Regions from separate parts of the Streptococcus gallinaceus genome, predicted to be linked through region 1. Evidence: predicted binding sites of a transcription regulator. Region 1 holds the regulator's gene; each other region holds the start of a gene.
What was found. Region 1 encodes Rex, which represses fermentation and respiration genes when NADH is low (regulators of the CRP and FNR family bind a similar motif). Its sites were predicted from a motif close to TTGTGAANTANTTCACAA; they were not measured.
Positions count from the first base shown of each region.

Region 1 (4,453 bases):
CTAGTCACCATATCTTTGGAATTGCAGGAGCTAGTGACACACTCTTTTCTCCTCTGGAAAAAGCCAAAAATGGGATGAAAATTTATGTGACGGACAAGGAAACTATCTACGTCTACACTATTACTACCGTTGAAACTGTTGCTCCAGATCGTGTGGATGTCATCAATGATATCTTAGGGCAAAAAACAATCACTTTGGTCACTTGTGAAGATTTGGATGCAACCATGCGTACGATTGTCCAAGGTGAGCTGACAGAAACCATTTCTTACAAAGATGCAGATTCTGCTACCTTGAAACATTTTGAGCAATCGTATAATCAAGTTCAATTATAAAAAACTGAGGTCATTTGACTTCAGTTTTTTTCGAATAGATAAGTAAGGAGGATAGCATGTATCAAATTTCATTTAAAGAAGAAGCGTTGCAACCGAGAGAGCGTCTGGTAGAAGTAGGAGCTGATAAATTGAGCAATCAGGAATTATTGGCTATTTTCATTCGAACTGGAACGAAAAAAGAACCTGTTTCGGTTGTTTCCAATCAATTATTGTCCAAATTAGAGAGTCTATCTTCATTAGCAGACTTGTCGCTGGAAGAATTACAGCAAATAACGGGCATTGGTCGAGTCAAGGCTATTGAGATAAAAGCCATGATTGAACTGGGCAAACGGATTAACAAGTCAGAGCTTGCGCAACGAGAGCAGATTTTAGGGAGTGAGAAACTGGGGCTCAAGATGATTCAGGAAATAGGGATGAAAAAACAGGAACATCTCGTCGCACTCTACCTTAATACTCAAAATAAAATCATTTCCCAGCGGACGATTTTTATCGGTAGCGTGAATCGGAGTATCGCAGAGCCGAGGGAGATTTTACATTATGCAGTCAAGTGCATGGCGACGTCCATTATTATCATCCACAATCATCCGTCTGGCTCTGTCTTGCCTAGCAAAAACGATATGCTCTTTACGGACAAACTAAAAGAGTCCTGCGACATGATAGGACTCGTTTTACTGGATCATTTGATTGTGGGGCAAGATGATTATTATAGTTTTCGTGAAGAAAGTGAATTTTCTTAGAATTCTTGCACAAAATAATCAAATAAGGCTTGGTTCTGTGGAGAAGATTTCCAGAGGAGCTCAGGATGCCATTGGACTCCCAAAAATCGGCTACTGTCTGTTGTTTCGACCGCTTCGATAATGCCATCTTGGCTAGAAGTCGCAACAACCTTTAAATTACTGGCCAAGTCTTTGATAGATTGATGGTGGAAAGAGTTGATAAAAGTGGATTTTCCAAAAAATTTAGCAAAGAGGCTGTCTTCAGCAATGTCAATAGAATGATGAGGCACATGAGCTAGGCTTTCTTGCCAGTGCTGAGGGATATCTTGGTGAAGTGTCCCTCCCATAGCCACATTAAAGAGCTGCAGACCGCGACAGATGGCTAAAATTGGTTTTCCTTGCAATCTAGCTTCCTTTATCAAGGCTAGTTCAAATAAATCTCTTTCCAGCAAGTAATCATCGCTCACAATTGTTTGCTCTTCTTGGTAGAACTGAGGAAGAACATTTTGCCCACCAGTTAGGATTAATTTATCAATCATGGAAATGTAGCTTGCAGCATAAGCTGGGTCAGCTATCGGCATGATAATGGGAAGGCCACCAGCTTGTCGCACAGCTTCAGGAAATCCTGTAGCTGCATAAGACATCCGTGGAGATACGGTATCTGTTTGGTCAAAAAATTGATTGCCTGTAATTCCGATAATGTGTTGTATCTGTTGTATCATAGAACTAATTTTTCCGCATGAAGTAGAGTAGTGTTTGCAATTCGCTCGTCAAGTCAACATACTGAACAACCACGTCTTTTGGTACGGTAAGATTGACTGGGGAGAAGCTAAGAATCCCTTTCACACCTGCCTCAACTAGGACATCAGTGACTTCTTGAGCTTTTGAGCTTGGAACAGTTAAAATAGCTGTTTTGGAATTTGCTTCTGCAATACGGTCTCGAAGCTCAGAAATGGCGTAGATTGGAACATTTTCATCGCTGCTTCCGATGGCAGGATGCCCATCTGCTTCAAAGGCCATCACAATTTTCATTTTATTGCGTTCATGAAAGCGGTAGTGAAGGAGTGCGCGTCCCATGTTTCCGACTCCGACAAGCATCACATTTGTAATGGAATTATCATTCAAGATATCCGCGAAGAAGTCCATTAATTTCTTAACATCGTATCCAAACCCGCGTCGACCTAGCTCGCCAAAATAGGAAAAATCTCGGCGGACTGTTGCAGAGTCAATTCCGATAGCTTCTGCAATTTCTTTTGAGCTCGCTTTCTCAATATTTTCGCGGTGGAATCGTTTGAAAATCCGGTAATACAATGAGAGGCGTTTAGCTGTTGCACGTGGAATAGCGGTTTCTTTTCCATTTTTCACAATCTTTTTCTCCATTCAGCATTTTATACTTTATTTTAAAACATGTTTGTGAAAATTGCAACAATAAGAGTTCGAAAAAACCAAGTCACTATAATGACTTGGTTTTTCTTAGTTATTTTTGGGATCAATCGCTTGCAAAAAGTGATACAAATCACCGATTAAACCACTGTATCCAAGGTCTTTTCCGTCTTGTGTTAAGCTCAATACTTTGAGATGGTCAGGAACAGTGACACAGCCCGAAAAAGCTAGTAGAATGTCATCAAAATGTTCATAAGTTTGAATACGCTCTTGTTTGTAAGAGTCAATATAACGAAGTTCAATCATATTTATGCCTTCTTTGTGAAAATATCACGGTCAACTAGACTGTCCATTAGGAAGTAGAATTTCTCTTGAATAACCTTGTTTGAGCCTTCTTTAAAGATGTTTACCAGTTTCAAACCTGATTTGTCAGTGATATTGATTTTAAAACCTGATAAATCTTTGTTAAGGATAATTTTTAAGAAGAATCCTTGATTTGAATTTGGAACTTCTTCTAGCATACGAGTTAGCTGGAAATTTCCCACAGCTGTTTGCTCGAAGGTGTTATCACGCAAAGTGTATTTTTTAATAGACGGGCTAATTTCATAAGTGAAGTCACAATCTTTAAGAGTGACTGATTTTTCAAATGCCATTATCTTGGCCTCCAATCATTTCTTTTAAGGTCTGAATGACAATATCCAGTTCTTTTTTGGTGTTTTGCTCCGAGAAGCTAAAGCGAAGGGACTCTGTTAGACGGTGAGAATCAGGTCCGTAAAGAGCAGTCAGTACGTGGCTTTTTTCAATGACGCCAGCTGTACAAGCAGATCCGCTGGAAACAGCAATGCCAGCTAAATCCAAACGCATCAGTAATTGTTCATTTAGTTGTCCAGGAAATCCCATGTTGAGAACATATGGAAGCGTGTTGGCGGATTCATTAACAAAGAAATCTAAATTGTCTAATCCATCAAGCAGGTAGGATTTTAATTGACGGACAGTTTCGTAAAATTCTTCTTGGTGTTGCAACTGTTCATTCAGCGCAGCAGCCATAGCTGTAATTCCTGCTAGGTTTTCCGTACCAGCTCGGTGGTGACTTTCCTGCTTACCGCCATGAATCAAGGAGTCAAAGTTTGGGATTCTACTGTAGAGAAATCCTTGACCTTTTGGTCCGTGAAATTTATGGGCAGAAGCAGAAAGGAAGTCAATACCTAATTCCTCAGGATAAATCGGGATTTTTCCAATTGCTTGTACTGCATCAACGTGGAAAACGGCTTGATGGTCAGCTAAGACTTGGCCGATTTCTTTAATTGGAAGAATCATGCCTGTCTCGTTGTTAGCAAACATGGTACTGACAAGAATGGTGTCTGGTCGTAAGGCATCAGCGATTTGCTGAGCAGTTATTTCCTGATCAATCGGGTTGATATAGGTGACTTCAAACCCAAATCGTTTCTCCAAATAGTCCATGACATGAAGAACGGCATGGTGTTCAATTGCAGTTGTAATTAGGTGTTTTCCCCTGTCTTGATTGGCAAGGGTGTAGCCTTGGATAGCCAGTGTATCGGCCTCAGAGCCGCCAGATGTAAAAATAATATTGTCCGGCTTTGTTTTTAGCGAGTTTGCAATACTGTAACGTGCCTCGCGCAGCACTTTATTAGCAGCTCGACCAAAAGCGTGGATGCTAGACGGATTTCCAAAGATTTCCTGAGAAGTCTGCATTAAAGCATCAAGCGCAACTGTTGAAAGTGGAGTTGTTGCAGCATTATCCAAGTAGATCAATGACTGACCTCCTATTGTTTTTTCTTTTCTTTCTGGAAGCTAAAGAGTGGACTAACTGGACGACGTTCGTGGATGCGGAGTAGTGCATCAGCGATGAGCTCGCTAGCAGTCAGATAAGCAATATTTTTTGGCATCACTTCTTGTTTAGCAACAGAATCAGTTACCAAAATTTCTTTAATCGGAGCAGCATCAAGTAATTCAACTGCATTTCCTGCAAAGAGACCGTGGCTGGCAACGGCATAAATCTCA
Region 1 covers NZ_JBEPMK010000003.1:107,294-111,746, reverse strand. The annotation lists gene ABID27_RS04790 (class A sortase) at 1-332, shown strand, start outside; gene radC (RadC family protein) at 389-1,069, shown strand; gene ABID27_RS04780 (gamma-glutamyl-gamma-aminobutyrate hydrolase family protein) at 1,066-1,770, opposite strand; gene ABID27_RS04775 (redox-sensing transcriptional repressor Rex) at 1,775-2,428, opposite strand; gene ABID27_RS04770 (DUF4649 family protein) at 2,522-2,737, opposite strand; gene ABID27_RS04765 (DUF1831 domain-containing protein) at 2,740-3,084, opposite strand; gene ABID27_RS04760 (cysteine desulfurase family protein) at 3,074-4,204, opposite strand; gene ABID27_RS04755 (ribose-phosphate diphosphokinase) at 4,216-4,453, opposite strand, start outside.

Region 2 (4,453 bases), on a different contig from region 1:
CATTCGCATCCTCCGCTACGATATCCTTTGGATTGAACACATAGCCGTCCCCGGTCTGACTGGCAGATTGGTTTCCGACTTGCCTTGACTGAGTCTTGTTTGTAGCTGATTTTTTATCCTTATAGTCCTTGGGCACGAGGTAATCCCACTTTGTCCCTTTTAAATCAGAGTAGAATAAAAAGTGACTGTGGTTACCATGCTTGACGACAAGTCCCTCATCAGTTTTTGTCTCAATCTGCGACTCGCTGCTAAATAAAAAACCATCATCCGTCGCCGTATCAATTCCAGGAATTTCCTTTTTCTGCGCCTTTTCTGTCTTTGCTTTAGACGCTTTTTTCTCCACCTTGTGAGTCTTTGAATGCTCAGTTTTAGGAGAATTGGAGTGGTGTTGGCAGGCTGTCAACGTTAGCTGGCAACTTAAGGCAATACCTATGACAGCTAACAATCGTTTGTTGTGTTTCATCGAAATCTATCCCTCCTTTAAAACAATTGATCTCAAATCATTAACTAGTTAATTATACAGCCGGTTAAGGAAAATGTCAACGATGATAGGAGGTGGATAGTTTTAAAAATGCAAAATAAAAAACCTAGAAACAATAGTTTCAAGGCTTTTCTTGTTTTCAATTATTTAACTTCAGTAAAAACTACGTGTTTACGCAATTTTGGTGAGTATTTTTTCAATTGAAGACGGTCTGGAGTGTTACGTTTGTTTTTTGAAGTAAGGTACAAGCGTTCACCAGATTCTTTGTGTTCAAGTGTAATATTTACGCGCATGGTATCTCCCTTCTATTATTCAGCTGAAGCTGCTTTTTCGATTTTACGTCCTTTGTAGTATCCTTTCAGTGATACACGGTGTGAACGTGAGTAATCTCCAGTAGTTTCGTCAAATTTTACAGTTGGAGCTGCTACTTTGTAGTGAGTGCGACGTTTGTTTTTCTTCGCTTTTGAAGTGCGACGTGCAGGTACTGCCATTTTTAAGTCTTCCTTTCGATGTATAAGTTTTGTTTTTTTACCAACTGTAATAGAATATCATATTTTTTTTGTAAAGTAAAGTTACTTGACACTTTTTTTGAGAAATATTTTGCAATTTGAAGGGCAAGTGGTAAGATAGACTAAGATTTAGGAGGAAAAATTGTGACGAAACGATTAAAAGAACGCTTTGATACGCTGAGCGATGCCATTATCGCAATTGTGATGACTATTTTGGTGTTGGAAATTAAACTCCCGACCAGTATGGCTGGCCTTCCGCATTTTGCCTATGCAGTGGGATTGTTTTTGGTATCATTTGTAATTATCTTTAATTTTTGGTATCGCCGGACCATAATTATGAGTGTAGCTGAAGAAGTGACCTATGATGCATTTGCCCGCGATGTGATTGCTCATATGATGTTGTCGCTCTTTCCATTGGCGACGAAGATGTTGGTCGAATTTGACCAAAAATGGGTTCCGATTTTATTTTTTGGTCTTATTAACTTTGTGACAGCCTTTCTAATGAGTTGGATTACACTCAATTTAACAGTACGAAATGCCAAGGCTGAACACCAAGAACAACTGGGGAAAATCAAGGAATTTTACAAAAATCGAATGATCATGATTGCTGTGACAGACCTGTTAACCATGGTTGTAGCACTGCTCTTCAATCAAGTAGGGATTTTCATCTTCCTCCTGTCGCCCTTTGTTGAGTTTTGGAGTTACTACAAGCGGGGTGTTATATTTGAAACCTTTGAAGGTCAGGGTGGACGATTTGAACATTTTATAGAAGAAAAGGAAAGGGGAAGAAGTGAAAAGAGGGGCTTTAAAGGCTAGTCATCTATCAGCTCTGTCATTTTTATGATAAAATATAGAAAATAGTTTAGGAGAGGATAGCAAATGAAATTACAAAAACCAAAAGGGACACAGGATATCTTACCGCAGGAAGCTGCCAAGTGGCAATATGTGGAACAAGTTGTACGTGATACCTTTAAAAAGTACAATTATGGGGAAATCCGTACGCCCATGTTTGAGCACTACGAAGTGATTAGCCGTTCTGTAGGGGATACGACAGATATTGTAACCAAGGAAATGTATGATTTCTACGATAAGGGAGAGCGCCACATTACCCTTCGTCCGGAAGGAACTGCACCGGTTGTGCGTTCATTTGTAGAGAACAAATTTTTTGCACCTGAGGTTCAAAAACCAGTTAAGCTCTATTATATCGGCTCTATGTTTCGTTATGAACGTCCGCAAGCTGGTCGTTTACGTGAATTCCACCAAGTTGGTGTAGAGGCTTTTGGCTCAAAAAATCCAGCAACTGATGTGGAAACTATTGCCATGGCTTACCAACTTTTCAATGACTTAGGCATCAAAGATATCACACTCCACCTGAATACCTTGGGTTCTAGTGCAACTCGTGCAGCCTACCGTCAGGCTTTGATTGACTATTTGATACCGATGCGTGAGTCACTTTCAAAAGACAGTCAGCGTCGCTTAGATGAAAATCCATTGCGCGTTTTGGACTCTAAGGAAAAGGAAGATAAGATTGCGGTTGAGAATGCACCATCTATCTTGGATTATCTAGATGAAGAGAGCCGAGCGCATTTTGATGCTGTACGTGGTATGTTAGAGACTCTACAGATTCCTTATGTGATTGATACCAATATGGTGCGTGGTCTGGACTATTATAACCATACGATTTTTGAATTCATGGCTCAGGTTGATAAGACCGAGTTGACCATTTGTGCAGGCGGTCGCTATGATGGATTGGTTGAGTATTTCGGTGGACCAGAAACACCAGGATTTGGATTTGGACTCGGTCTGGAGCGCCTCTTGTTGGTCTTGGACAAGCAAGGAATTGCTCTTCCAGTTGATGAGGAGATGGATCTCTACATTGCTGTCTTGGGAGATGCAGCAAATGCGAAAGCCTTGGAATTGGTGCAAGCTGTACGCCAGCAAGGATTTAACGCAGAACGTGACGTTCTCGGACGCAAAATCAAAGCCCAATTCAAATCAGCAGACAGCTTCAAAGCCCGCTTTATCCTAACCTTGGGTGAAAGCGAAGTCGAAGCCGGTCGTGTGACCATTAAAAACAACAGCACCCGACAAGAAATCGAAGCTAGTTTTGAAGAAATCACATCCGACTTAGCAAGTGTGCTTGAAAAAATAAATTAAAATACAGGGATTTCCCTGTATTTTTTCTATTTCAGGAGTTTGTTCATTTGTGAAATAAAAAAACTTTGAGAAAAAAATCACAATGTCAAAATAAAAAGTAAAGCCTAGTCAATGTTTTGAGAGAAGTTTCACAAAGTTTTTGGAATGATTTTGTGAAATATTTAACAAACGCTTTACAAAGGCAATGAAAAGGTGTACAATATAATTGTGAAAAAGTTAACAAGAATAAAGTTAACGGGAAAATAATTTTGGAGGAAACCCAAATGGCTGATAAAACAGTATCACCTGAAGAAAAATTACAAGCTGCACAAGCTCACGTAGACGAATTGGTACAAAAAGGTCTTGTTGCCCTTGACGAGTTCCGTAAACTCAATCAAGAGCAAGTAGACTACATTGTGGCAAAGGCTTCTGTAGCTGCCCTTGATGCACATGGTATCTTGGCAGAACATGCTGTTCGTGAAACAGGACGCGGTGTTTTTGAAGACAAAGCAACTAAAAACCTCTTTGCCTGTGAACATGTTGTGAATAACATGCGTGGTGTGAAGACAGTAGGCGTTATCGAAGATGACCCAATCACAGGATTGACAAAAATTGCTGAACCAGTCGGTGTCATTTGTGGGGTAACACCAACAACTAACCCAACATCTACAGCAATCTTCAAATCATTGATTGCCCTTAAAACACGTAATCCAATCGTATTTGGTTTCCACCCATCAGCTCAAGAATCTTCAGCTCACGCAGCTCAAATCGTTCGTGATGCGGCTATTGCAGCAGGTGCTCCTGAAAACTGTATCCAATGGATTTCTGAACCATCTATTGAAGCTACAAATGCTCTTATGAACCACGACGGTATCGCAACAATCCTTGCGACTGGTGGTAATGCCATGGTGCGTGCAGCTTACTCATGTGGGAAACCAGCCCTTGGTGTAGGTGCAGGTAACGTTCCTGCCTATGTTGAAAAATCAGCTGACATCCGTCAAGCAGCTCACGATATCGTTATGTCTAAATCATTTGACAACGGTATGGTTTGTGCGTCTGAACAAGCGGTTATCATCGACAAAGAAATCTATGACGAATTTGTTGCTGAATTCAAATCTTACAAAACTTACTTTGTAAACAAAAAAGAAAAAGCTCTTCTTGAAGAATTCTGCTTTGGCGTAAAAGGAACAAGCAAGAACTGTGCAGGCGCTAAATTGAATCCAAACATCGTTGGTAAACCAGCAGCTTGGATTGCAGAGCAAGCAGGATTTACAGTTCCTGAAGGAACAAACATCTTGGCTGCCGAATGTGCTGAAGTTGGTGAAAA
Region 2 covers NZ_JBEPMK010000010.1:2,385-6,837, forward strand. The annotation lists gene ABID27_RS09940 (pneumococcal-type histidine triad protein) at 1-463, opposite strand, end outside; gene rpmG (50S ribosomal protein L33) at 625-774, opposite strand; gene rpmF (50S ribosomal protein L32) at 790-972, opposite strand; gene ABID27_RS09955 (TMEM175 family protein) at 1,135-1,806, shown strand; gene hisS (histidine--tRNA ligase) at 1,870-3,147, shown strand; gene adhE (bifunctional acetaldehyde-CoA/alcohol dehydrogenase) at 3,411-4,453, shown strand, end outside.
Region 2: the regulator Rex is predicted to act here: its motif matches at 3,298-3,315, upstream of adhE (bifunctional acetaldehyde-CoA/alcohol dehydrogenase).

Region 3 (4,453 bases), on a different contig from region 1:
CGTTCGGAAGAGTACAAGAAGATAAACCCATTAGCAATGGTTCCAGCCCTCGAAATTGGCCTATCTCGACCGATGACGCAGGCAGATGCGATTTTGCAGTATATTGCAGAAAAATACCCTGAAAGCCAGCTTGGTAGCGCAGAAGGTCTTGAAAACCAATTTGAATTCAATGAAACCATGGCCTTCTTAACAGGAGATTTCCATCCAGCCTTTTGGCCCATGTTTGTGCCATTTCGCTATACTGTTTCTAAAAAAACAGCTGATTTAGAGAATGTCCGTGAAGCGTCTTATCCGCTCATCGACAAGGTTATGAATCATCTGGATCATCTTATCGGAGACAGAGGACATGTGTATCAAAATAAGCGTAGTGTAGCCGATGCTTATGCATTTGTCATGGCACTCTGGTCTGAAAAGACGCCTAAGACCTGGAAAGATTACCCACATTTGTCAACCTTTATGGAACAAATGATGCAGGACCCTGTTGTCCAATCTGTTCTGGAGCAGGCTAATCAATAGAGGGGGGGATAAATGAAAAATATGGATTGGCTACGGGTTTTCGCCACATTATCTTTTTTTCTTGGAGTTCTGAGTTTTGTGGCAAAGAGTATTGGCCCAGAATACATTGATAAACAAGGTGTACTACATGAATATTTTTTTCTTGTTCCTACAGGATTCTTATTCATATTCCTTGGCTTACTTTTATTTATGCTATGGTTCTATAAAAAATTTGGAAAGAAGAGTTAAATATGTCTGGATCTCGACTAGAAGCATTTAGTGATGGTGTATTGGCAATCATTATTACAATTATGGTTTTAGAATTAAAAATTCCAAATACAGATAGTCTTGCAGGGTTATATTCTTCTCTTCCCACCATACTAGCCTATGTTCTGAGTTTTTTATATGTTGCAATTTACTGGAATAATCATCACCACCTTGCGAAAAGTATTACTAGAGTGACTTCTACAATACTTTGGTCTAATATGTTTTGGTTGTTTTGCATATCGCTTATCCCATGGGCGACAGCATGGCTTAATAGATTCTACAACAGTGTTATACCAGTTATGACATACTGTTTTGTCTTATTTATAACTGGAGTAGCTTACTATATTTTCCAAAATCAGGTTAGAAAAATAAACAATGAACTACATGCCGTTTTAGGATCAGACTATAAAGGCAAAATTTCTATTATTGTCTATCTTATTTCGTTTTTGGTTGCTCCATTATCTCCTTATTTATCTCTAATCGGTGTTATTTTGGTAGCGATTATCTGGTTTATTCCTGATCAACGTATTAGTAAGATGTTTTAAGTTATTTCAAACTTATTCTTATTAAAAAGTATATAGAGCTCTTAGGATTCAGTTTCTAAGAGTTTTTTACAGCTTGAACAAACTAAACTTATGGAGATATGTATTACAAAAGGTAATTTATGATCAATATGAGGCTGTTCGTAAAATTATGAGTTATTCGAGAGAAATAAATGTTTGGAATTTACTAAATTTTAACTTAAAATATGACAGAACTGGCTTTTATTGGCATTTCAACGATTTCGATAACCATCATAATAGTTATAGAGACAACCTTGTTTTGCAGGGTTGTTTTTTGTTTCTACACACTAATGTAAAGAATGTTAAAAAAATCACAATTTTATATTGACAGAAAACGCATTTAGGAGTATAGTAGCTCTTGTAAGTAGCTACTAAAAAGGAGTATATATGCTGGTTCAAAAAATGAAACAGTTTGGCTTTGCTGAATCTGAAACAAATATCTATTTAACTTTGGTTGAAAATGGCTTGATGACCGGATATGAAGTGAGTAAAAAATCTGGTGTGCCAAGATCAAAAGTATACAATAGCTTAGAAAAGTTGGTAAAAAGAGGAGTCGTACTGGTCAATAAAAGTGAACCTAAATTATACTCAGCCTTGTCACCAGAGGAGCTTGTGAGCATGCTAAAGCATTCGACTTTGAGTGATATTGATTATTTAAAGGATCATTTGTCTGGGGTTAAAGAAAAGGAGAAAGACACCTTATTATGGCAATTAGAGCATAGGGAAGCAACTTTGTTGAAGTTGCTATACATGATTGAGCATACGAAAAGCAGTTTATACATTCAAATTTGGGAAGATGAGTTAACCCCAGATATTATCAATGCTTTACGGGATGCGGAGGCTCGTTTAGAGACCTTTGTTTGTATTCTCTTTAGCAATAGCGGCCATTATGACTTGCCATTCAAGCGTTTTTATCCTCATGGATTTGAAGCAGACAAGATTCGAGATATGGATGGCCGTTGGGTAAATTTAGTCTGTGATGATGATATTGTATTATTTGGCACGGTGGATGACCATTGTGACGTTATTTGGAGCCACAATAAAGCTATGCGACTTCTTGCAAAAGAGTACGTGAAACACGATGCCTATACGTTAAAAATCATTCAAGAGCACAGACCAGAATTACAAAACGACTATGGAAAGGATTTCGAAGGAATCCGCAAGATTTATTGATGGAGATTAAAAAATGTCATTCAAAGATATTTTATTGTTATTAGTTGTTGTTGTGAATGCGTATTTTGCCGTTATTTTTGTGAAAGATTTATTGGTTCATAGAAATGAAATTATGTCGGAAAAAGCAAATACGATTGCTCTTCCGTTTACGAGTGCGATTATCTTTTTCTTATCAACAGTTGGTATTTCAGACTTTGCGATTAGTACCAGTTTGTATCCAAAACTAAATTGGACGAGTGTGAAAAAATTGCCAGGTACATTGAATACCCAATGTACAATTCCAGTTGCTGTGATGGCGTTGGCCTACATTACAAAAATTGAAGTTAGTGTGGTAACCTTGATTGTCTGTATTGTTAGCCAAATGGTTGGTTCATATTTTGGAGCAAAATTTGCGGTTAAGTTACCTGCTGATAAGCTGAAAGTGTCAATTGGGATTGGGATGATTATCGCATCCTTGATTATCTTAGGTGGGAAATTTGGATTTTTGCCAGGTGGTGGCGATGCGACTGCATTAACAGGAATTAAATTAGTGATTGCAGCAATTGCTTTGGCGATTTTTGGAGCCTTGAATAATATCGGTATTGGTTCCTACGCTCTCACGATGATTACAGTCTATCTTTTGGGATTAAATCCAGCAGTGGCCTTCCCAATCATGATGGGGGCAGCGACTTTCTCTGTACCAGTTGGTAGTGTGCAGTTTGTCAAATCTGGAGAATACAGTCGTAAAATCACCCTATTTACATCAACTTTTGGTGTCCTAGGTGTGCTCTGTGCAGTCTTTGTGGTTACAAGTTTAAATACAGCTATCCTGCAATGGTTTGTTGCATTTATTCTCTTGTATAGTGCCTACGGTATGTTGAAGAAAAATTAAGAGTCTGGAGGAAAGAATATGCTTATTTTAACGAAATCAGACATCCAAGAATGTTTTTCAATGAAAGATGCGATTGCAGCGGCTAAGGATGCTGTTCGATTGTATTCATCTGGGAATGCGACAGTGCCCTTGCGCACAAATTTGGATGTAGTTGACTACTATGGACAAAGTTTATATATGCCTGCAGTGACGCGGGGCGAACAGAATGCTCTTGGTGTGAAAATTGTGTCTGTCTATCCTGAAAATATTGAAAAAGGATTGCCTTCTGTACCTGCCACCATGGTCACTCTTGACCCAGAGACAGGGATTGTATCGGCTGTGTTAGACGGCACTTATTTGACACAATTGCGTACAGCGGCAATTCAAGGAGCTGGAACAGAAGAATTGGCTAATCCAGATGCAAAAATCGCTGGGCTTATCGGAACAGGTGGACAAGGTTACCAGCAAGCGATTGCCATGATGACAGCTCGTCATTTAGAGGAATTACGCGTGTTTGATATTGATTTTCAGCGGGCACTATCCTTTGCTGAACAATTAAGTAAGGATGTAGCGGATACTTTTGCAACGAAGATTTATGCGGTAGAAACAGCAAAAGAAGCTGTAACAGATGCAGATGTTATCACAACAGTCACTACCTCTAAGGTCAATACTTTTGACGCAGCAGATGTGAAAAAAGGAGCCCATATCAATGGTATCGGAGCCTACACACCTGAAATGTTGGAATTACCGGCAGAATTATTGGTTAAAGCGAATGCAGTTGTCTTTGATACCAATGACGGGGTATTAGCAGAAGCAGGAGATATTTTAGAACCGATTAAAAAAGGACTGTTGACCAAAGAAGATTACACCGGAGAATTGGGTGATTTGCTTCTTGGAAATATTCATGGTCGTCAAAGCAAGGAAGACATCACTGTTTTTAAGAGCGTGGGCTCAGCTGTTCTAGATATTGTGACTGCTCAAATAATTGTTGAAAAAGCCATTAAAAATGGTATTGGAACTCAAATTGATTTTTAAAAAAAAGGATGCGAATAGGTCTACGGATTTATTCTTACCTTACTAACTACCGGTAGAACTCATAGGTGTT
Region 3 covers NZ_JBEPMK010000002.1:296,161-300,613, reverse strand. The annotation lists gene ABID27_RS03725 (glutathione S-transferase family protein) at 1-516, shown strand, start outside; gene ABID27_RS03720 (DUF3955 domain-containing protein) at 529-744, shown strand; gene ABID27_RS03715 (TMEM175 family protein) at 747-1,307, shown strand; gene ABID27_RS03710 (TrmB family transcriptional regulator) at 1,713-2,498, shown strand; gene ABID27_RS03705 (sulfite exporter TauE/SafE family protein) at 2,512-3,369, shown strand; gene ABID27_RS03700 (ornithine cyclodeaminase family protein) at 3,388-4,383, shown strand.
Region 3: the regulator Rex is predicted to act here: its motif matches at 1,625-1,642, upstream of ABID27_RS03710 (TrmB family transcriptional regulator).